3 regions of the Streptomyces sp. NPDC051677 genome follow, and region 3 is predicted to be linked to each of the others. Evidence: riboswitches for the same ligand, from Rfam matches in the RefSeq annotation. Region 3 holds a riboswitch; each other region holds the start of a gene.
The links. Region 3 has a riboswitch for cyclic di-AMP ahead of ACIBAF_RS26505 (M23 family metallopeptidase). Riboswitches for the same ligand answer to the same signal wherever they lie in the genome.

Region 1 (6,911 bases), on a different contig from region 3:
TCGGAGCCGTCCGCCGGGTCCGACAGCGGCAGGTTCACGTTGCGCACGCCCGGCAGCTCGACGTCCGGACCCTCCAGCTTCTGGTCCGCCGCGTTGCGGAAGTCGAAGACCGTGTGCAGGCCCAGGTCGGAGAGGAACGCCGCGTCCTCGTCGGTCGCGTGCGCGAGGTGGCCGCTGCGGAACAGCATGCCGTGGCGCACCCGCCGGCCGTCGACGGTCGGCAGGCCGCCCACGTCCCGGAAGTTGCGCACGCCGGCCAGCTCGGGCTCGGTCGACGGGATCTGCTGCGTCACTGGGGCTCCCTCCCTGTCGGTCACCGTCGGCGCGGCTCGGGGTGGCCGACGGGACACCTTCTCGACCATACGACATGGATTCCCCGGGCAACGGGTTGTCCACAGGCCGGCGAACCGGACGTCCGCCCAGGTGAAGAGTTGTCCACAGGGTGGCCCGTGCGGAGTTGCCGGGCGGGCCGACCGCATTCGATGATGTTGGTGCTTGATCGCACCTGTTCGAATTAGTGGGGGTTTGATGCCCGAGATCGCCGACAACGGCCGTACCTGGCTCCTTTCGGGGCCCACGAGCAGCTACGCCCTCCACCTCACCGAGGCCGACGAGCTGGTCCACCTGCACTGGGGCCCGGGCATCGCGCTCGCGGACGCCGAGGCGCTCGCCGCGCTGCCGCCGTCGGAGCGCGGGGCGTCCTTCGAGTCCCCGCTCGACGGCCGCGAGGAGTACCCGGTCGAGGGCGGCCCCCGTTTCGTCCGGCCCGCCCTGTCCGTGCGCACCGACGAGCGGCGCGGCACCGAGTGGACCTTCGAGGCGTATGAGGCCGACGACGACGGGCTGCGGCTGCGCTTTGGGGACGGCGGGCTCGCCGTCACCCTGCACTACCGGATGCGCGGGGACGTCGTCGAACGCTGGACGACCCTGCGCAACGAGGGCGAGCAGCCGCTGGAGCTGCTGCGCGCCGACTCCGCTGCCTGGACCCTGCCCGAGCGCGAGGGCTGGCGGCTGTCGCAGCTGCACGGCCGCTGGGCCGCGGAGTCCCGGCTCACCGTCTCCCCCCTCGCCTACGGCGAGAAGGTCATCGGCAGCCGCCGCGGCCACACGGGACACCAGCACCTGCCCTGGGTGGCCCTGGACACCGACGCGACCGAGGAACGCGGCGAGGTCTACGGCTGCGCCCTCGGCTGGTCGGGCTCCTGGCGGATCGCCGTCGCCCAACTCCCCGACGCACGCGTGCAGATCACCGGCGGCGCCGGCTACGACGACTCGGGCCTGCTGCGCCTCGCGACGGGGGAGTCCTTCACCACGCCCGTCTTCGCCGGTCTGTGGAGCGACGCCGGGTTCGGCGGCGCGAGCCGCACCTGGCACGCCTACCAGCGGGCGCACGTGATCCCGGACGCCGGACAGGACCGGCCGGTGCTGTTCAACTCCTGGGAGGCCACCTACTTCGACATCTCCGAGGAGCAGCAGGCGACCCTCGCCCGGCGCGCCGCGGCGATCGGCGTCGAGCTGTTCGTCGTGGACGACGGCTGGTTCGGGGCGCGCACCGGCGACCACGCCGGACTCGGCGACTGGCGGCCCAACCCCGACCGCTTCCCGAACGGCCTGAAGCCGCTCGCCGACTACGTGCACGCCCTCGGCATGCAGTTCGGCATCTGGGTCGAGCCCGAGATGGTCAACCCCGACAGCGAGCTGTACCGGGCGCACCCCGACTGGGTGCAGTTCCAACCGGGACGAAAGCGGACGGAGTTCCGCAACCAGCTCGTGCTGAACCTCGCGCGCGAGGACGTCCAGGAGTACCTCTGGGAGCAGCTCGACGCGCTCCTGTCCAGCGCCCCCGTCGACTACGTGAAGTGGGACTTCAACCGCTGCTTCACCGACGCCGGCTGGCCGGACGATCCCTACCCGCAGCGCCTCTGGGTGGACCATGTGCGGGCCCTCTACGCCCTGCTGGACCGGCTGCGGGCCGCCCACCCGGGCGTCGCCTTCGAGTCCTGCTCGGGCGGCGGCGGACGCATCGACCTCGGGATCATGAGCCGCACCGACCAGGTGTGGACCTCCGACAACACCGACCCCCTGGACCGGCTCGACATCCAGCACGGCTTCAGTCAGATCCACCCCGCCAGGGTCATGGCCGCCTGGGTCACGGACAGCCCGAACGCCCAGCTCAACGGCCGGGTCAGCTCGCTGCGCTTCCGGTTCGTCAGCGCCATGGCCGGAGTGCTCGGCGTCGGCGGGGACCTCTCGGAGTGGAGCGAGGAGGAGCTCGCCGAGGCCCGGGAGTGGGTGGAGCTCTACAAGGAGATCCGGCCCCTCGTGCAGCACGGCGACCTCTACCGGCTGCGGCCCCCGGCCGGCGGCCTGAGCGCCGTCCAGTACGTGCGCGGCGACGAGGCGGTCGTCCTCGCCTGGCTCCAGGCGCAGCGGTTCGGCGAGCCCGTTCCGGCGCTGCGGCTGCGGGGACTCGACCCGACAGCATCGTACGAATGCCGTGAAACGGGCGAAGTGCACCGAGGGGCCGTGCTGCTGCACCACGGGCTGCGGATTGGGCTGCGAGGCGACCTCGATGCGACGGTTATCCGACTGCGTCGCATTTGAGGAGTCTGTCCGAATTGGAGCCTTAATTCCAACTCGCTGCGGAATAAGGGAACCTGGGGAAGTCTCACGTGAGCAGCGTCATATTCGTGACCGTACGTCGTGCGTCATGCTCACGTAATTCGCATGCCTTTCCAGGGGGTTCGGCGAAAAGCGGTCCTTTTGATTGACGGAGCGTGACTGGGAATTCGCACAGCGGATCAAGAGAATTGCGTTGTCCGTGCAACCTCTGCTTGTCCCTGTGCGTCTTGGTCGCTTACGTTCCACACCAATCCGGACGGACGCCTAATCCTGCCGCCGTCCGGTGTCCGCACACTCACCCGTACCCGGCAGGAGCGGGGGACCCACAGGCAGAACCGCCTGTTCCGGTCCCGGAACAGGCTTGGGGTAAAGCCGTGCCTCGGCGCGGCCGGACATCTCCAGTCCGCACCCGACAGCTCACCTCGCAGGCGCCGGAGAGGAATTCGTCATGCCCGCGAAGGGTAAGCACCGCCGTCCCAAGTCCCAGCGCTTCACCCGTTCCATCGCCGTCGCCGGAACCGGCGGCGTCGCGCTCGCCCTTCCGCTCATAGGCGCCACCGGCGCCCATGCGGCCCCCGTGCAGTCGGCTTCCCAGTCTGTTGCGCAGACGGTTGCGCAGTCCGTTTCCGAAAAGGCCGTGCAGTCCGTTCCGGTGGCGCAGAAGAAAACCGCTGCCACGAACACCCGGACGTACATCGTGCGGTCCGGCGACTACCTCTCGAAGATCGCCGACGAGCAGCACGTCAGCGGCGGCTGGCAGAAGCTGTACCAGGACAACCGGGCGGCCATCGGCAGCGACCCGTCGCTGATCCACCCCGGCCTGAAGCTCTCGATCGGCAAGAAGGCCACGACCGGCAGCACCAAGTCGTCGTCCGGTTCGTCGTCGTCCTCGTCTTCCTCCGCGAAGGCGACCACCCAGGCCGCCGAGAAGACCACCAGCACCTCCAGCGGTTACGTCCTCCCCGTGGCCGGCGCGACCATCGGAACCGGTTACCACGTGGCCGGCAGCATGTGGTCCAGCGGCTACCACACCGGCGTCGACTTCGTCGTCCCGACCGGCACCTCCCTCAAGGCCGTGGGCGCGGGCACCGTCGTCTCCGCGGGCTGGGGCGGCGCGTACGGCAACCAGGTCGTCATCAAGCTCGCCGACGGCTACTACGCCCAGTACGGTCACCTCTCGCAGCTCTCCGTCTCGGCCGGCCAGACCGTGACCGCGGGCCAGCAGATCGGCCTGTCCGGCGCGACCGGCAACGTGACCGGCCCGCACCTGCACTTCGAGATCCGCACCACGCCGGACTATGGCTCGGACGTGGACCCGGTCGCCTACCTCCGCTCGCACGGCGTCGCCGTCGGCTGACCCCGCCGACGACCGCACGCCACACGCCTGACCACGCCTGACACGCAGCCGAAGGCCGGACCCCGATCCCCGGGTCCGGCCTTCGGTGTTTCCGCATGCCGGCCCCGCCGACCGGACCTTGCGTGTTCGTGATCGTTTCATTGCGGCCGCGTGGCAGCCCTTTTCGTCCCCTCGACAGGCGGGGCACGGTGGGGCCACAGTGATCTCCGTCAGGGGGCAAGCGCTTTCTACCGTTCTTCGGAGGTCCCGTGCCCGGCGCCGACCGACGCACCGTCATCAACCGGTTCCTGAGTACCGCGGCGGCCGTGACGCTTCTGGTCGGCGCCGCACCGCCCGCCCTGGCCGCGGCCGGCGGCACGGACCTCGTCCGCCCCGACGACCGGCGGCTCGCCTACGAGGGGCACTGGGGCCGTACCGCCGAGGCCGCGATCACCGTCAACTCCGGTTCCCGGCTGCGGTTCCGGTTCGCGGGCGGCGCCGTCCACGCCCTGTTCGACGTCTCGTCGGTCACCGTGCCCGCGCAGGTGTACGTCTCGGTCGACGGGGGCCCGAAGACGCTGTACGCCGTCGACCGCGCCGACCTCGCGATCACGGCGACCGGGCGGGGTCCGCACACGGTCGAGCTGTCCCTGAAGGACGTCTACTCGCGGGCCGGGCGGTGGACGCCCCCGCTGGAGACCGGAGTCGTGCTGACCGGCATCAAAGGCCGGCTCCTCGCCCACCATGCGGTCAAGAAAGGTGAGTTGGCGTTCTACGGCGACTCCGTCACTCAGGGTGTGATGGCGCTCTGCGAGGTCAACACCTCCGACTGCGCCGACGGCACGGCCGCGTACCCGACCCTCGTCGCCGACGCCCTGCACGCCGCGCTCACCCAGGTCGGGTTCGGGCGGCAGGGTGTGATCCAGACCGGGAACGGGGGAGTGCCGACCGCCGGTGACGCCTACGGCTGGAACTTCGCGGGCTCCCCGGCGCGCCCGGACCGCAACGCCGACGTGATCGTCGTCAGCCAGGGAACCAACGACACCGCCTACGGCTCGACCGAGTTCCGTGCCGCCTACCGCTCCTACCTCGAGCGCCTGCGGTCGGCCGCCCCGCACGCCCGCATCCTCGCCCTGCGCCCCTTCGACGGGTCGCGCGCCGCCGACATCGCCGCGGTGGTCGACGAACTCGCCGACACTCGCACGGAGTTCGTCGACACGACCGGCTGGCTCTCGGCGGCGGACGGCGACTTCCACGGCGCCGTCCACCCGAGCGCCCAGGGTCACCGCAAGGCGGCCGACCGCCTCGTCGCCCTCATCGGACACCTCGCGAAGGAGCACCGATGAACGTCACCCGACGCCGAAGAGCCGGCGTCGTCTCCGGTCCCCGCACCTGGACCCGCCGGGCGCCAACAGGTGCCCAGGCCGTCCCTCACCACCCCGCCCACTGAAGGAGTCGCTTCCCGTGACGACCACGCGCAGAGCATTCGGAGCCCTCGCCGCCGGAGCCGCCCTGGCCGCCCTCGCCCCCGCCGGCGCCGCGAGCGCCACGCCCCGCCACCGCCGTCTGATCGCCCACGACGACTTCCGGCACGGTCTGCGCCAGTGGGCCGTGGAACTGGAGAAGGGCGGGACCGTCACCGCCTCCCGCGGCGCCCTGGAGGTCGACGTGCCCGCCGGGGCCACGATCTGGTTCAGGCGGCCGTTCGAAGGACCGTACGTCCTCGAATACGTCGCCACGCCCGTCTCCGCGGGCGGGGTCAACGACCGTGTGTCCGACCTGAACAACTTCTGGAACGCCGTCGACGTCCGCTCCCCGGACGACCTCTTCGCCACCCCGCGCGGCGGCGCCCTCGCCGAGTACGACTACCTCAAGGCGTACTACGTCGGTTACGGCGCCAACACCAACACCACCACCCGGCTGCGCCGCTACGTCGGCGAGGCCGGGGTGCGCCCACTGGTCTACGACTACACCGAGCCGCTGCTCGTCGCGAACGAGCCGAACCAGGTGCGCATCGTGTCCGACGGCTCGGCCGTGCGCTGGTGGAACAACGGGCGGCTCGTCTTCGACTACACCGACCCGGAGCCGTACACCGGCGGGCACTTCGCGTTCCGGACCACGTGGAGCCACTTCCGCATCAACGACTTCCGGGTGTGGTCCCTTATTCCCTGATTGGCCAACTCTTTAGGAGTGGCTTATCTCACCGTCCGTCAACCCCTTCCTACGGTCGCGTAAGTCACATTCGAAGGTGAATCATGAACTGCTGTGGCAGACGATTCGAAGAATGACAACAGATCAGTGATCGGGTCGTACGTGGCGGTGGGGGACAGCTTCACCGAGGGCGTCGGCGACCCCGGCCCCGACGGGGCGTTCGTCGGCTGGGCGGACCGGTTCGCGGTACTTCTCGCGGACCGGCGGCCCGAAGGCGATTTCAACTACACCAACCTCGCGGTCCGTGGAAAGCTGCTCGACCAGATCGTGGAGGACCAACTCCCCAGGGCGGTGCGGCTCGCCCCGGACCTGGTCTCCTTCTGTGCGGGCGGCAACGACATCCTCCGTCCCGGCACCGACCCGGACGAGGTCGCCGAGCGCTTCGAGCGCGCGATCGCGTCCCTGACCGCCGCAGCCGGCACGGTCATGGTGACCACCGGCTTCGACACCCGTGGCGTTCCCCTGCTCAAGCATCTGCGCGGCAAGATCGCCACCTACAACGGGCATGTCCGTGCCGTCGCCGACCGGTACGGCTGCCCGGTGCTCGACCTGTGGTCCCTGAAGTCCGTGCAGGACCGCAGGGCCTGGGACGGCGACCGGCTCCACCTCTCCCCGGAGGGGCACACGCGCGTGGCGCTGCGCGCGGGGCAGGTCCTCGGCCTCCAGGTACCGGCCGACCCGGAGCAGGCCTGGCCGCCGCTCCCGCCGCGCGGCACCCTCGACGTGCGGCGCGACGACGTCC
Region 2 (6,911 bases), on a different contig from region 3:
GCTTCACCCCGTACCACGGCCAGGAGACCGGTGTTTTCGACGCCGGCGCCCACCCGACCGGGCACTTCCCGGCGGCCGACCCCCTCTTCTGCGAGTTCCCGGGCGACAGCGGGACCGGCGCGTACGACAGCACCCACTGGAGCACCGGCAGCCACCAGGCCCTGCACTACGACGGGTACGCGGCCCAGCACCACGCCGCCTACGACTCGGGCGTGTACGACGCGACCACCTGGTCCACCGACCAGCACCACCACCTGGCCGCCGTCCCCCAGCAGGCGACGGCACCCGATGCCAGCGGGCAGTGGGACGCCGCGGCATGGCTGCAGCCCGACCAGTCCGCAAGCCCGGCCGACCAGACCCAGCAGTGGGAATGGGGCACGCAGGCCTTCGACACCGGCGCGTACGACGCCACGCAGTGGAACGCAGACGGCAGCGAGAACACCTCCGCCGAGGCCGCCGACGAGTACGAGCAGCAGGCCGAGGTCCCGTTCGACCAGCAGGCCACCGCCACCTTCCAGCACCTCGGGTCCGACGAACCCGCCCCGGCCGAGGGCGAGTCGCCCGCCAGCGACCCGCTTCTGCTCCTCGACGACCAGGAGGAGGCCGCCCCCGCCCCGCTCGGACGGGCGGCCGCCCGCAACGCGAACCGCTCCCGGCGCCGTATGCCCGCGAAGCGCTCCGCCCTGCTGACCGTGGCCGTGCCCTCGGCCTGCGTGATGGGCGTCGCCGGGATCGCCGCGGCCTCGGTCGGCACGCTGACCGGCGGCGAGGGCAAGGACACCACGGCGTCCGCGCCGGACGCTCAGCCGGTGAAGCCGTCCGCCGCCAACAACAAGCTGGACGCCCAGCTCGCGACCCTCAGCGCCGGGGCCGACGACTTCGCCGACCGGGCCAGCCGGACGCAGGAACGCATCGACCTCAAGGAGCAGCAGGAGGCCGAGAAGAAGAAGGCGGCGGCGGAGGCGGCCCGCAAGGAGCGGCTGCGCCCCAAGTACGCCCTTCCGGTCGCCCAGCACGGCCTCAGCGCCTACTTCGGCCAGGCCGGCATCAACTGGATGTCCCAGCACACCGGCATCGACTTCCCCGTCTCGTACGGCACGACGGTGATGGCGGCGACCGACGGCACCGTGCGGACGCAGTGGAACAGCGCCTACGGCAACATGCTGATCCTCACGGCGAAGGACGGCACGGAGACCTGGTACTGCCACCTCTCCAGCTACCGCGTCTCCTCCGGTACGACCGTGCAGGCCGGCGACCCGATCGCCTACTCCGGCAACTCCGGCAACTCCACCGGACCACACCTGCACTTCGAGGTCCGGCCCGCGGGCGGCTCGGCCATCGACCCGCTGCCGTGGCTGCGCAGCCACGGACTCAACCCGACGTAAGCGACCGCGACCAGGCAACTCGCCTGCGGGCCGCCGACGTCGGGCCTTCTCGCGTCTAGAGCTTCTCCACCGGCGCGTACCGCAGCAGCAGCCGCTTCGGCTTGGTGTCGCCGAAGTCGACCGTGGCCTCCGCATTCGCGCCCGTGCCCTTCACGCCGACGACCGTGCCGAGTCCGAACTGGTCGTGGGTGACGCGGTCGCCGACGGTCAGCGCGACCACCGGCTTCTCCGCCGTCCGGCGGGTCGCGAAGCCGGACGCGCCCGCGGCCGAGGAACGCGAGCGGGACGAGGACAGCGAGGCGGCCACCCCGGACACCGGGCCGGAGGACACGGGCGCGGTCGCCCCCGTCCGCTTCCAGTCCACGTGCGTCGCCGGGATCTCCTCCAGGAACCGGGACGGCGGGTTGTACGACGGCTGCCCCCAGGCGCTGCGCAGCGACGACCGGGTGAGATACAGCCGTTCACGCGCGCGCGTGATGCCCACGTACGCGAGCCGGCGCTCCTCCTCCAGCTCCTTGGTCTGGCCGAGGGCGCGCATGTGCGGGAAGACGCCGTCCTCCATGCCGGTGAGGAAGACGACCGGGAACTCGAGGCCCTTGGCGGTGTGCAGGGTCATCAGGGTGATGACGCCCGAGCCGTCCTCCTGCTCGTCGGGGATCTGGTCGGAGTCGGCGACCAGGGCGACCCGCTCCAGGAAGTCGGAGAGCCCGGGCGGCGTCGCGCCCTCGCCCTCCCCCGCACCGGATTCCTGCTCGAACTCCAGGGCCACCGCGGCGAGTTCCTGGAGGTTCTCGATACGGGTCTCGTCCTGCGGGTCGGTGGAGGCCTGCAACTCGGCGAGGTAGCCGGTGCGTTCGAGCACCGCCTCCAGGACCGTCGCGGGCCCCGCGCCCGACTCGACGATCGTACGGAGCTCGTCCATCAGCGCGTTGAACCGCTTCACGGCGTTCGTCGACCGCGAGGCCATGCCGTAGGCCTCGTCGACGCGCTGCAGCGCCTGCGGGAAGCTGATCTTCTCGCGCTGGGACAGGGCGTCGATCATCGCCTCGGCGCGCTCGCCGATGCCGCGCTTGGGCACGTTGAGGATCCGGCGCAGCGGCACCGAGTCCTCCGGGTTGGCCAGCACACGCAGGTAGGCCAGGACGTCCCGGACCTCCTTGCGCTCGTAGAAGCGGACGCCGCCGACGACCTTGTAGGGCAGGCCGACCCGGATGAAGATCTCTTCGAAGACACGGGACTGGGCGTTGGTGCGGTAGAAGACGGCGACGTCACCGGCCTTCGCGTCGCCCGCGTCCGTCAGTCGGTCTATCTCGTCGGCGACGAACTGCGCCTCGTCGTGCTCGGTGTCGGCGACATAGCCGGTGATGCGCGCGCCGGCGCCCGCGTTGGTCCACAGGTTCTTGGGGCGGCGGGACTCGTTGCGCTCGATGACCGCGTTGGCGGCGGACAGGATCGTCTGCGTGGAGCGGTAGTTCTGCTCCAGCAGGATCGTCGTCGCGTCCGCGTAGTCCTCCTCGAACTGGAGGATGTTGCGGATCGTCGCGCCCCGGAAGGCGTAGATCGACTGGTCGGCGTCACCGACGACGCAGAGCTCGGCGGGCGGCACGTCGTACTCGTTCACCGGCACGTCGACGGGGTGCTCGGAGGTGCCGACCAGCTCCCTGACCAGGGCGTACTGGGCGTGGTTGGTGTCCTGGTACTCGTCGACGAGGACGTGGCGGAAGCGGCGGCGGTAGTGCTCGGCGACGTCCGGGAAGGCGCGCAGCAGGTTGACCGTCGTCATGATCAGGTCGTCGAAGTCGAGGGCGTTCGCCTCGCGCAGCCGCGACTGGTACATGGCGTAGGCCTGGGCGAGGGTCTTCTCGAAGCCGTCGGCGGCCTGGGCGGCGAAGTCCTCCTCGTCGATCAGCTCGTTCTTGAGGTTGCTGATCTTGGCGCTGAAGGACTTGGGCGGGTAGCGCTTGGGGTCGAGGTCCAGGTCACGGCAGACCAGGGCCATCAGGCGCTTGGAGTCGGCGGCGTCGTAGATCGAGAACGACGACGTGAAGCCGAGCTTCTTGCTCTCCCGGCGCAGGATGCGCACGCACGCGCTGTGGAACGTCATCACCCACATCGCGTTCGCGCGCGGGCCGACGAGCTGCTCGACGCGCTCCTTCATCTCGCCCGCGGCCTTGTTGGTGAAGGTGATCGCGAGGATCTGCCCCGGGTGGACGTTGCGCTCGGCCAGCAGGTGGGCGATGCGGTGGGTGAGCACGCGCGTCTTGCCGGAGCCGGCGCCGGCCACGATGAGCAGCGGGGTGCCGGCGTGGACGACCGCCGCGCGCTGGTTTTCGTTCAGCCCCTCCAGGAGCGCCGCCGCGTCCAGCGCCGGGCGCGGGGCGCCGTCGCGGTAGTAGGCGTCCCGGTCCGGGGGCACGTCGAACTTCCCGCCGAACAGATCGTCCGGAACCGACTCCGGTCCGTGATCGTCCTCGGGCGGCGGCGGGGGTTCGTCCTCGTGGGCGCGGGGGCCCTGGAGGTCCGCCAGGAAGCTGTCGTCAAAGAGGCTGCTCATCGCTCTCCGAGTCTAGGGGGCGCCACTGACAACCGGCCGCCCTCCCGGAAACATCCCCCACTCACCCTCCGGCAGACCGCCGTCACGATCCGCGACGGACATGGTCGAAGCACGAGACCACAGCCCGAGGTCACGAAGACGTATCGGGCATATCACCCATCAACCTTCACACGGGCCACACGAGTTGGCTACCGTGCCGGACAGGCCGTACGACCCGCACCGGCGAACCCCGCCGGGCCGCGCGGCCTCCGCCGAATCCGACGCGCCCGCTCGCGCCAGCCGGAGCCGGGGACCCACCGAAACCCTGGGGTGAATCGGCCCAACTCCCTCTCGGGGAGGCGGCCGTAGGGCAACCCTTCCGATGATCTACCCGCCCGAACCCGACAGCTAACCCGGTAGGCGGAGCACTGGAAGGAGTCGCCTCCCTTGGCGTCGCAGCACCGCAAGCCGCGCTCCGCGGGCCCGCGCGTGGCAGGCATCCGCACGCCCGCTCTCGCCACCGCCGCGCTCACGTCCGTGGCCCTGCTCTCCCAGACGGCGAACGCGACCCCGTCGGACGACGGCAAGCCCAGCCTGGAGGAGGTCGAGAAGAAGGTCGACGACCTCTATCGCCAGGCGGAGTCGGCCACCGAGAACTACAACGCCGCCAAGGAGAAGACGACCAAGCAGCGCAAGCGGGTCGACAACCTCCTGGACGACGTCGCGCAGCGCACCCAGAAGCTCAACGAGGCGCGGGAGGAGCTGGGTTCCTATGCCGCGGCCCAGTACCGCACCGGCGCCTCCGCCCCCGACACGGCGACCTTCCTGCTCGCGGACACCCCGCAGGACTACTTCGACCAGAACCAGCTGATGAGCCGGCTGACCGACCGCCAGAAGGGTGCGGTCGACGACTTCGTCACCGAGCAGTCGGCGACGATGCAGAAGCGCCGGGAGGCCACGGAGAGCCTCGCATCGCTCACCGACACGCAGAGCGACCTGAAGACCGCCAAGGCCACCGTCCAGAAGAAGCTCGGCGACGCGCGCGAGCTGCTGTCCCAGCTGACGGCCCAGGAGAAGGCCCGCCTCGCGGCGATCGAGACGCAGAAGCGGGAGGAGGCCGCCCGGCAGGCGGCGGAACTCGCCCGACAGCAGGCCGCGGACCAGGCCGCGGCGCAGCAGGAGAGCGGCGCGGGCTCGTCGAGCACGGAGACCGGGACCGGGACCGGGTCCACCTCCCCTGCGGACTCCTCGTACGCCACCAAGGCCGAGAAGGCGCTCGCCTTCGCCCGCGCGCAGATCGGCAAGCCGTACGTCTGGGGCGCCACGGGCCCCGACTCCTACGACTGCTCCGGCCTCACCCAGGCCGCCTGGAAGGCCGCCGGCGTCACCCTCCCGCGCACCACCTACGACCAGGTGAACGCCGGCACCACGGTCTCCCTCGCCGATGCCCAGCCCGGCGACCTGGTCTTCTTCTACGACGACGTCAGCCACGTCGGCGTCTACATAGGCAACGGCATGATGATCCACGCCCCGAAGCCGGGCGCCTACGTCCGCGAGGAGTCGATCTACTACGCCGGCGAGTCGATCATCCACAGCGTGGTACGCCCGGCTTGAGCACAGACGTGCGCGCGTAGGCGAGCCGCTTCCGGTGGGGCACGCGCGCGTGGCCTGCGTGGCGGACACGCGCGCGTGAGCGTCGCGGCGGGCGCACGCGCGCGTGGGGTTCGTTCGCGAAGGCGGAGGCGAAGGCGGAGTCGGGCAGTGGGCTTCGCCGCCGGCGGGGGCGAGGGCCGGCCACGCTGAGCGGCGGCGTGGCACGACCCGCGCCTGCACGGGCCCCCGGACACCCCGCGCCCCCGGACACCCCGCGCTCACGGCCTCCCCGCGCGCCCCTGCTCCGCGCCTGCACCCGCGCGTAATTCTGGCCGCCCGCGCGCGTGCCCCGCTCGTGGGGTGTGGCGTGCTCCTTAGCATCGGGCGCATGCCCGGCTCCTCGGCTCGTCCCTCGCCCGCGCCCTCTCCCGGCTCCGCTCTGCGCCTCTGGTGGGCGCGGCGGCCACCGGCGGCCGGGGCCGCGGTGCTGGCGACCGGGATCGTGTCGATCGGCCTGCACCTCACGGGATACGACGTCCTGTCCCGCGTCACCCTGGCGATGACGGGCGTGGCGTGGGCGGCGCTGGCGGCGGACTTCGTCGTCCGGCTGCTGCGGCAGCGCGAGCGGTGGCTGGCCGAGGCGGGCACGCCGGGTGCGCTGACCGCCGTGGCGGCGACGACCGTGCTCGGCACCGGCGTCTGCGCGCTCGGCCGGCGGACCCTGGCCGAGGCGCTGCTGGCGCTGGCCGCGGTGCTGTGGCCCGTGCTGCTCGTGACCGTCGTACGGCGGTGGCGGCGGGGCATGCCGGGGGCGGTGTTCCTGTGCTGCGTGGCCACGCAGGGACTCGCCGTGCTCGGAGCGGTCCTCGCCGAGGCGGAGTCCGCGGCCTGGCTCGCGCACACCGCGCTCGTGCTGTTCTGGCTCGGGATCGCGCTCTACTGCGGCGCCCTGGCCCTGTTCGACCTGCGTCAGGTGGCCAAGGGCCCCGGGGACCAGTGGATCGCGGGCGGCGCCCTCGCCATCTCGGCGCTCGCCGGGGCGAAACTCCTCGCGGCCGACGACGGGGGCCTGTACCTGTGGAACGGCGACGACACCGGCGTGCTGCGCACGGTGACCGTCACGCTGCTGGTGCTCGACCTGGCCTGGTGCGCACTCCTGCTCGTGGCCGAGGTGCGGTGGCCCCGGCCGCGCTACGACGTGCGCCGTTGGGCGACGGTGTTCCCGATCGGGATGACAGCAGCGGCGACCCTGTCCGTGGCCGCCGCCGTCGACGTCCCGGCGCTCAAGGGACCGGGGCAGGTGCTGCTGTGGGTGGCGGTGGCGGCGTGGCTGACCGTCGCCGCTCTGGCACTCGCCGCGGGCCGTGCCTCCGTCAGGTCCAGAGCACCGCGATGAAGAC
Region 3 (6,911 bases):
CCTGGCGGCACTCGGTGTACCGCATGGCGGCCGGCGGGTCGTCGTTGCCCAGCGAGCCGAAGTTGCCGTGGCCGTCGACCAGCGGCACGCGCATGGAGAAGGGCTGGGCCATGCGCACCAGGGCGTCGTAGATCGACGCGTCGCCGTGCGGGTGCAGCTTGCCCATGACCTCGCCGACGACCCGGGCGCACTTGACGTAACCGCGCTCGGGGCGCAGGCCCATCTCGTTCATCTGGTAGACGATGCGGCGATGCACCGGCTTCAGGCCGTCGCGGGCGTCCGGCAGGGCGCGGGAGTAGATGACCGAGTACGCGTACTCGAGGAAGGAGCCCTGCATCTCGTCGACGACGTCGATGTCGAGGATCCGCTCCTCGTACGAGTCGTCGGGCGGCGGGGTCTTCGTGCTGCGGCGGGCCATCGCTGCCGGCTCCTTGCTGGGGCGTGTGACGGGATCTGACGCGGACCATTGTGGACCGTGCCACTGACAGCGCGGGCGAGGACCCGGCGTCGGCCGTCCGGCCCCGCACGCAGAGGCACCTCCTGCACGGCTGCCCGCAGGCTACGCGATCTCGCTCTCGGCGTATGTCCTGCGGGAACTTCGCCGACCGTCCACACGCTTGCATACAGTGGCAGGACCGGCAGGAAAACCGCGGTTTCGACGACCGCGTCCGCGATCGGAAGGGACGTACATGCCCATGGGTCACACGGCCACAGCCCAGGCAGGCTCCGGGGGCCTGACAGCGACCGAGCACCGCCTGGCCAACGGCCTGCGCGTGGTGCTTTCGGAGGACCACCTGACCCCCGTCGCGGCGGTGTGCCTGTGGTACGACGTCGGTTCACGACACGAAGTCAAGGGTCGTACCGGCCTTGCTCACCTTTTCGAGCACCTGATGTTCCAGGGCTCCGGACAGGTCAAGGGCAACGGCCACTTCGAGCTGGTCCAGGGCGCGGGCGGCTCGCTCAACGGCACCACCAGCTTCGAGCGCACCAACTACTTCGAGACCATGCCCGCCCACCAGCTGGAGCTCGCCCTCTGGCTGGAGGCCGACCGCATGGGCTCGCTGCTCGCCGCCCTCGACGACGAGTCGATGGAGAACCAGCGCGACGTCGTCAAGAACGAGCGCCGCCAACGCTACGACAACGTCCCCTACGGCACGGCCTTCGAGAAGCTGACGGCCCTCGCCTACCCGGACGGCCACCCCTACCACCACACGCCGATCGGCTCGATGGCCGACCTGGACGCGGCGACCCTGGAGGACGCGCGCGCGTTCTTCCGGACGTACTACGCGCCCAACAACGCGGTCCTGTCCGTGGTCGGCGACATCGACCCCGAGGAGACCCTCGCCTGGGTCGAGAAGTACTTCGGCTCCATCCCGGGCCACGACGGCAAGCCCGAGCCGCGCGACGGCTCGCTGCCCGACGTCATCGGCGAGCAGCTGCGCGAAATCGTCGAGGAGGAGGTGCCGGCCCGCGCCCTGATGGCCGCCTACCGCCTGCCCGAGGACGGCACGCGCGCGTGCGACGCCGTCGACCTGGCGCTCACCGTCCTCGGCGGCGGCGAGTCCTCCCGCCTCTACAACCGGCTCGTGCGCCGCGACCGTACGGCCGTGGCGGCCGGCTTCGGCCTGCTGCGGCTCGCCGGCGCGCCCTCCCTGGGCTGGCTGGACGTGAAGACGTCCGGTGACGTCGAGGTGCCCGTCATCGAGACCGCCATCGACGAGGAGCTCGCCCGGTTCGCCGAGGAGGGCCCCACGGCCGAGGAAATGGAGCGCGCCCAGGCCCAGTTGGAGCGCGAGTGGCTCGACCGGCTCGGCACCGTCGCCGGCCGTGCCGACGAACTGTGCCGCTACGCCGTCCTGTTCGGCGACCCGCAGCTCGCCCTGACCGCCGTCCAGCGCGTGCTGGACGTGACGTCCGAGGAGGTGCAGGAGGTCGCCAAGGCCCGCCTGCGCCCCGACAACCGCGCGGTGCTCGTCTACGAGCCGACCGCTGCCGAAGCCCCCGCCGACCAGGACGAGAACGAGGAGGCGGCCCAGTGACCGAGCTCGCCACGATGGACTTCCACCCCCAGCCCGCGGCGGGCGAGGCCAAGCCCTGGGCGTTCCCCGCGCCGGAGCGCGCCGCGCTGGCCAACGGCCTGACCGTGCTGCACTGCCACCGGCCCGGCCAGCAGGTCGTCGCCGTCGAGATCCTCCTCGACGCGCCCCTGGACGCCGAACCGGCCGGCCTCGACGGCGTCGCCACGATCATGGCGCGAGCCTTCTCCGAGGGCACCGACAAGCACTCCGCCGAGGAGTTCGCCGCCGAACTGGAGCGCTGCGGCGCCACCCTGGACGCGCACGCCGACCACCCCGGCGTCCGCCTCAGCCTCGAAGTGCCGGCCTCGCGCCTGCCCAAGGGCCTCGGTCTGCTCGCCGACGCCCTCAGGGCGCCCGCGTTCGCCGACAGCGAGGTCGAGCGCCTCGTCCGCAACCGCCTGGACGAGATCCCGCACGAGCTCGCCAACCCCTCCCGGCGCGCCGCCAAGGAGCTCTCCAAGGAGCTGTTCCCGGCCACCGCGCGCATGTCGCGCCCGCGCCAGGGCACCGTGGAGACGGTCGAGAAGATCGACTCCGCCGCCGTGCGCGCGTTCTACGAGAGGCACGTGCGCCCCGCCACGGCCACCGCCGTCGTCGTCGGCGACCTCACCGGCACCGACCTGGACGCCCTCCTCGGCGACACCCTGGGCGCCTGGACGGGCTCCTCGGCCCAGCCGCGGCCCGTGCCGCCGGTCACCGCCGACGACACCGGCAGGGTCGTCATCGTGGACCGCCCCGGCGCCGTCCAGACGCAGCTGCTGATCGGCCGGATCGGCGCCGACCGGCACGACCGCGTGTGGCCCGCGCAGGTGCTCGGCACGTACTGCCTGGGCGGCACCCTCACCTCCCGCCTGGACCGCGTCCTGCGCGAGGAGAAGGGCTACACCTACGGCGTCCGCGCCTTCGGGCAGGTCCTGCGGTCCGCGCCGGACGGCTCGGGCGCCGCGATGCTCGCCATCAGCGGCTCCGTGGACACCCCGAACACCGGTCCCGCCCTGGAGGACCTCTGGAAGGTGCTGCGCACCCTCGCCGAGGGGGGCCTGACCGACGCCGAGCGCGACGTCGCCGTGCAGAACCTGGTCGGGGTGGCGCCGCTGAAGTTCGAGACCGCCGCTGCCGTCGCGGGCACGCTGGCCGACCAGGTCGAGCAGCACCTGCCCGACGACTACCAGGCGACGCTGTACCAGCAGCTCGCCGCGACCGGCACCGTGGAGGCCACCGCGGCGGCCGTGAACGCCTTCCCGGTGGACCGGCTGGTGACCGTCCTCGTCGGCGACGCGGCTCAGATCAAGGAGCCGGTGGAGGCCCTCGGCATCGGCGAGGTGAAGGTCGTGTCCGCCGAGTAGGCGGACCGGCAGGCGCGGTGCACGCGCCAACGGCACACGCGCGCAGGGGCCCTGGCCGACGGAAACGTCACCAGGGCCGCTGCGTGTCCGAATTGAGGCGGAGGTTGCCTGTCTGCCCTGTGGGATGCGCTACAAAAACCGGGATTCGTTTGAGGATTGAAACCCGTCCCGCTTAGCTTCATGCGGGCTGTTCGTCAGGCAGTGCGCCGCAGCCGCGGCACCGGACAGTCATCGCCGAGTCCCCGTACGGCGCGAGCCAGGGGAGCCGGGGACCCTCCCTCCTGTCGCCGCCTTCGCGGCTGGAGGGGCCCAGAAGTCCCTGGGGTGAATCGGACGCCCGCGCGAGCCGCGAGGGGGTCCGTAGGAGACCTTCCTGCTCCGAACCCGTCAGCTAACCCGGTAGGCGAGAGGGAAGGAAAGGACACCCCCCACTTCATGGCGTTCACCTGCGCCACCGGGAAGCACCGTCGGCCCAGCCGGATGCAGCGCACCACCGCGCGCGCGGCGGGCGTCGCGGCGCTCACCACCACCGGTGTCATGGCCACCGTCGCCTCCGCTCCGGCCTTCGCCGCCGAGCCCACGCCCGAGCAGACCGGGCTGATCCCCGTCGTCACCGCCGGCGAGGCCGCCGCCGAACAGATCGACGACCAGGTCGCCGTGCAGAAGCAGGCCGCCTACGAGCAGGCCGCGCGCCAGGCGGCCGCCAAGAAGGCCGTGGAGGAGCGCGAGGCACGCGTGCGTGCCGCCCGCGAGGCCGAGCGCAAGCGACTCAACGCCTTCGTGCCGCCGATCACGGGTTCCTACGTCTCCACCGGTTACCACGCCAGCAGTTCGCTGTGGTCCTCCGGCAGCCACACCGGCATCGACTTCCACGCCGCGACCGGCACCACGGTGCACGCGGTCGGCCTGGGCACCGTCGTCGAGGCCGGCTGGGGCGGGTCGTACGGCAACCAGGTGGTCATCAAGATGAACGACGGCACGTACACCCAGTACGGACACCTGTCGTCCATCAGCGTCTCGGTGGGCCAACAGGTCACTCCCGGCCAGCAGATCGGCCTGTCCGGCGCGACCGGCAACGTCACCGGTCCGCATCTGCACTTCGAGGCCCGCACCACGGCGGAGTACGGCTCGGACATCGACCCGGTCGCCTACCTCCGCCAGCACGGCGTGAACGTCTGACGACGCACGGCGACAGATCGTCCAGCCCCGGCCCTCCCGGCCGGGGCTTTCGCCGTTTCCGATGCCCTGCTGTCCAAAAAATATCCATGGATTCCGACCCGCCATCGGAAATTCCCGCTCATTGCAATAGAGTCACGGAACACACGTCAACCGTCGACGTTTCACGGGGATTAAGGCGGAGGTCCGTCATGCGTATTCCGGCGCACTCGGTGTGCACGGCCATTCGGGACGACATCGTCGCGGGTGTCTACGAGCGCGGCAGCCGCCTCACCGAGGAACTCCTCGCCCGCCGCTACGGCGTTTCCCGCGTCCCCGTCCGGGAGGCGCTGCGCACGCTGGAGGCCGAGGGCTTCGTCGTGACGCGGCGGCACGCGGGCGCGTGCGTCGCGGAGCCGACCGAGCAGGAGGCCGCGGACGTGCTGGAGATGCGCATGCTCCTGGAGCCGCTCGGCGCCGCCCGGGCCGCCCAGCGGCGCACGGAGGCCCACCTGAAGGTGCTGCGCGGCCTCGTCCGGCTGGGCCAGGAGCGGGCCAGGAGGGGCAACAGCGAGGATCTGCGCTCCCTGGGCGGCTGGTTCCACGAGACGCTCGCCCAGTCCTCCGGAAGCCACGCCCTGACCTCGATGCTCACCCAGCTTCGCCACAAGATCGCCTGGATGTACACGGTGGAGGCGCCGGTCAACCCCGTGGAGTCCTGGGCGGAGCACGGCGCGATCGTGGACGCCGTGGCGCGCGGCGACGGGGAGCGCGCACGGGCGATCACGGCGCTGCACACCGAGCGCACCACAGTGGCGCACCGACTGCGCTTTTCCGGCGGACCGGAGCGCGTCGACCGTGTGAGGACTTCGCAACCTCCCGTAAACATGACGAGCGTGCGGCATTAACACGAGAGCCGTATACAAAGAGGAGATAATTCGCGGGGGATTATTTCTGCTGCCCGTTGGCGGGAAATGCGAAGGGCTCGCCCGATAATTCGGACGAGCCCCGCAGCCCTCAATTCCCAGGGGTTGATCAGACGGTCTCGGGGAGTTCCTCGAGACCCTCGGCGACCAGCTTCGCGAGACGGTCGAGGGCGATGTCCGCGCCCTCGGCCTCGGAGGCGAGGACGATCTCCTCGCCGCCCTGGGCGCCCAGGCCGAGCACGGCCAGCATGGAGGCCGCGTTGACGGGGTTGCCGTCGGCCTTGGCGATCGTCACCGGGATACCTGCGGCCGTGGCGGCCCGGACGAAGATGGAAGCGGGGCGGGCGTGAAGGCCCTCGGCCCAGCCGACGTTGACGCGGCGCTCAGCCATGTGATGCTGCCCTTCAGGTTCAGGTTGTCTAGACCAGTGTTCCACACGTGAAGCGTGTGCGGGACGGGTCCTTCAGGACCCGTCCCGTGCGGTCGTCGGATCGCGGCCTCGATCCGGCATCCGTCCTGAACAGACTGCCTCGCGCCGTTGTCGGACGCGAGCCGTACTCTGGGCCCCATGCAGAGCGCGTCGGACCGGCACGAGTACCCCGCCCACTGGGAGGCCGACGTGGTGCTGCGCGACGGCGGCACCGCACGCATCCGCCCCATCACCGTCGATGACGCCGAGCGTCTGGTCAGCTTCTACGAGCAGGTCTCGGACGAGTCGAAGTACTACCGCTTCTTCGCGCCCTACCCGCGCCTGTCCGCGAAGGACGTCCACCGCTTCACGCACCACGACTTCGTGGACCGGGTGGGACTCGCGGCCACCGTCGGCGGCGAGTTCATCGCAACCGTACGCTATGACCGCATTGGCGCCGACGGGATGGCCGCCTCCGCGCCTGCCGACGAGGCCGAGGTCGCCTTCCTCGTGCAGGACGCCCACCAGGGCCGCGGTGTCGCCTCCGCCCTCCTCGAACACATCGCGGCCGTCGCGCGCGAGCGCGACATCCGCCGCTTCGCCGCCGAGGTGCTCCCCGCCAACACCAAGATGATCAAGGTGTTCACGGACGCCGGCTACACCCAGAAGCGCAGCTTCGAGGACGGCGTCGTCCGCCTGGAGTTCGACCTCGAACCCACCGAGCGCTCCCTCGCCGTGCAGCGCGCGCGGGAGCAACGCGCGGAGGCGCACTCCGTACGGCGCCTGCTGGCGCCCGGCTCGGTCGCGGTCGTCGGCGCCGGCCGTACGCCCGGCGGCGTCGGCCGAAGCGTCCTCGGCAACCTCCGGGAGGCTGGCTTCACCGGCCGCCTGTACGCCGTGAACAGGGCCTTCCCCGAGGACCTGAAGGAACTCGACGGCGTGCCCGCCCACCGCTCGGTGCGCGACATGGGGGAGCCCGTCGACCTCGCGGTCCTCG

Region 1: another riboswitch for cyclic di-AMP. It lies ahead of ACIBAF_RS09365 (peptidoglycan DD-metalloendopeptidase family protein); the one in region 3 lies ahead of ACIBAF_RS26505 (M23 family metallopeptidase).
Region 2: another riboswitch for cyclic di-AMP. It lies ahead of ACIBAF_RS19045 (NlpC/P60 family protein); the one in region 3 lies ahead of ACIBAF_RS26505 (M23 family metallopeptidase).

The regions. Positions count from the first base shown of each region.
Region 1 is NZ_JBITCT010000006.1:176,249-183,159, forward strand. It holds gene ACIBAF_RS09355 (tyrosine-protein phosphatase) at 1-293, opposite strand, end outside; gene ACIBAF_RS09360 (alpha-galactosidase) at 529-2,604, shown strand; cyclic di-AMP (ydaO/yuaA leader) riboswitch at 2,909-3,066, shown strand; gene ACIBAF_RS09365 (peptidoglycan DD-metalloendopeptidase family protein) at 3,071-3,979, shown strand; gene ACIBAF_RS09370 (GDSL-type esterase/lipase family protein) at 4,228-5,304, shown strand; gene ACIBAF_RS09375 (DUF6250 domain-containing protein) at 5,423-6,130, shown strand; gene ACIBAF_RS09380 (SGNH/GDSL hydrolase family protein) at 6,257-6,911, shown strand, end outside.
Region 2 is NZ_JBITCT010000014.1:177,994-184,904, reverse strand. It holds gene ACIBAF_RS19055 (M23 family metallopeptidase) at 1-1,385, shown strand, start outside; gene pcrA (DNA helicase PcrA) at 1,441-3,939, opposite strand; cyclic di-AMP (ydaO/yuaA leader) riboswitch at 4,179-4,358, shown strand; gene ACIBAF_RS19045 (NlpC/P60 family protein) at 4,366-5,532, shown strand; gene ACIBAF_RS19040 (tellurite resistance/C4-dicarboxylate transporter family protein) at 5,900-6,907, shown strand; gene ACIBAF_RS19035 (hypothetical protein) at 6,885-6,911, opposite strand, start outside.
Region 3 is NZ_JBITCT010000024.1:19,748-26,658, reverse strand. It holds gene ACIBAF_RS26520 (DNA topoisomerase (ATP-hydrolyzing) subunit A) at 1-418, opposite strand, end outside; gene ACIBAF_RS26515 (M16 family metallopeptidase) at 690-2,039, shown strand; gene ACIBAF_RS26510 (M16 family metallopeptidase) at 2,036-3,424, shown strand; cyclic di-AMP (ydaO/yuaA leader) riboswitch at 3,647-3,845, shown strand; gene ACIBAF_RS26505 (M23 family metallopeptidase) at 3,860-4,603, shown strand; gene ACIBAF_RS26500 (GntR family transcriptional regulator) at 4,792-5,487, shown strand; gene ACIBAF_RS26495 (HPr family phosphocarrier protein) at 5,615-5,896, opposite strand; gene ACIBAF_RS26490 (GNAT family N-acetyltransferase) at 6,074-6,911, shown strand, end outside.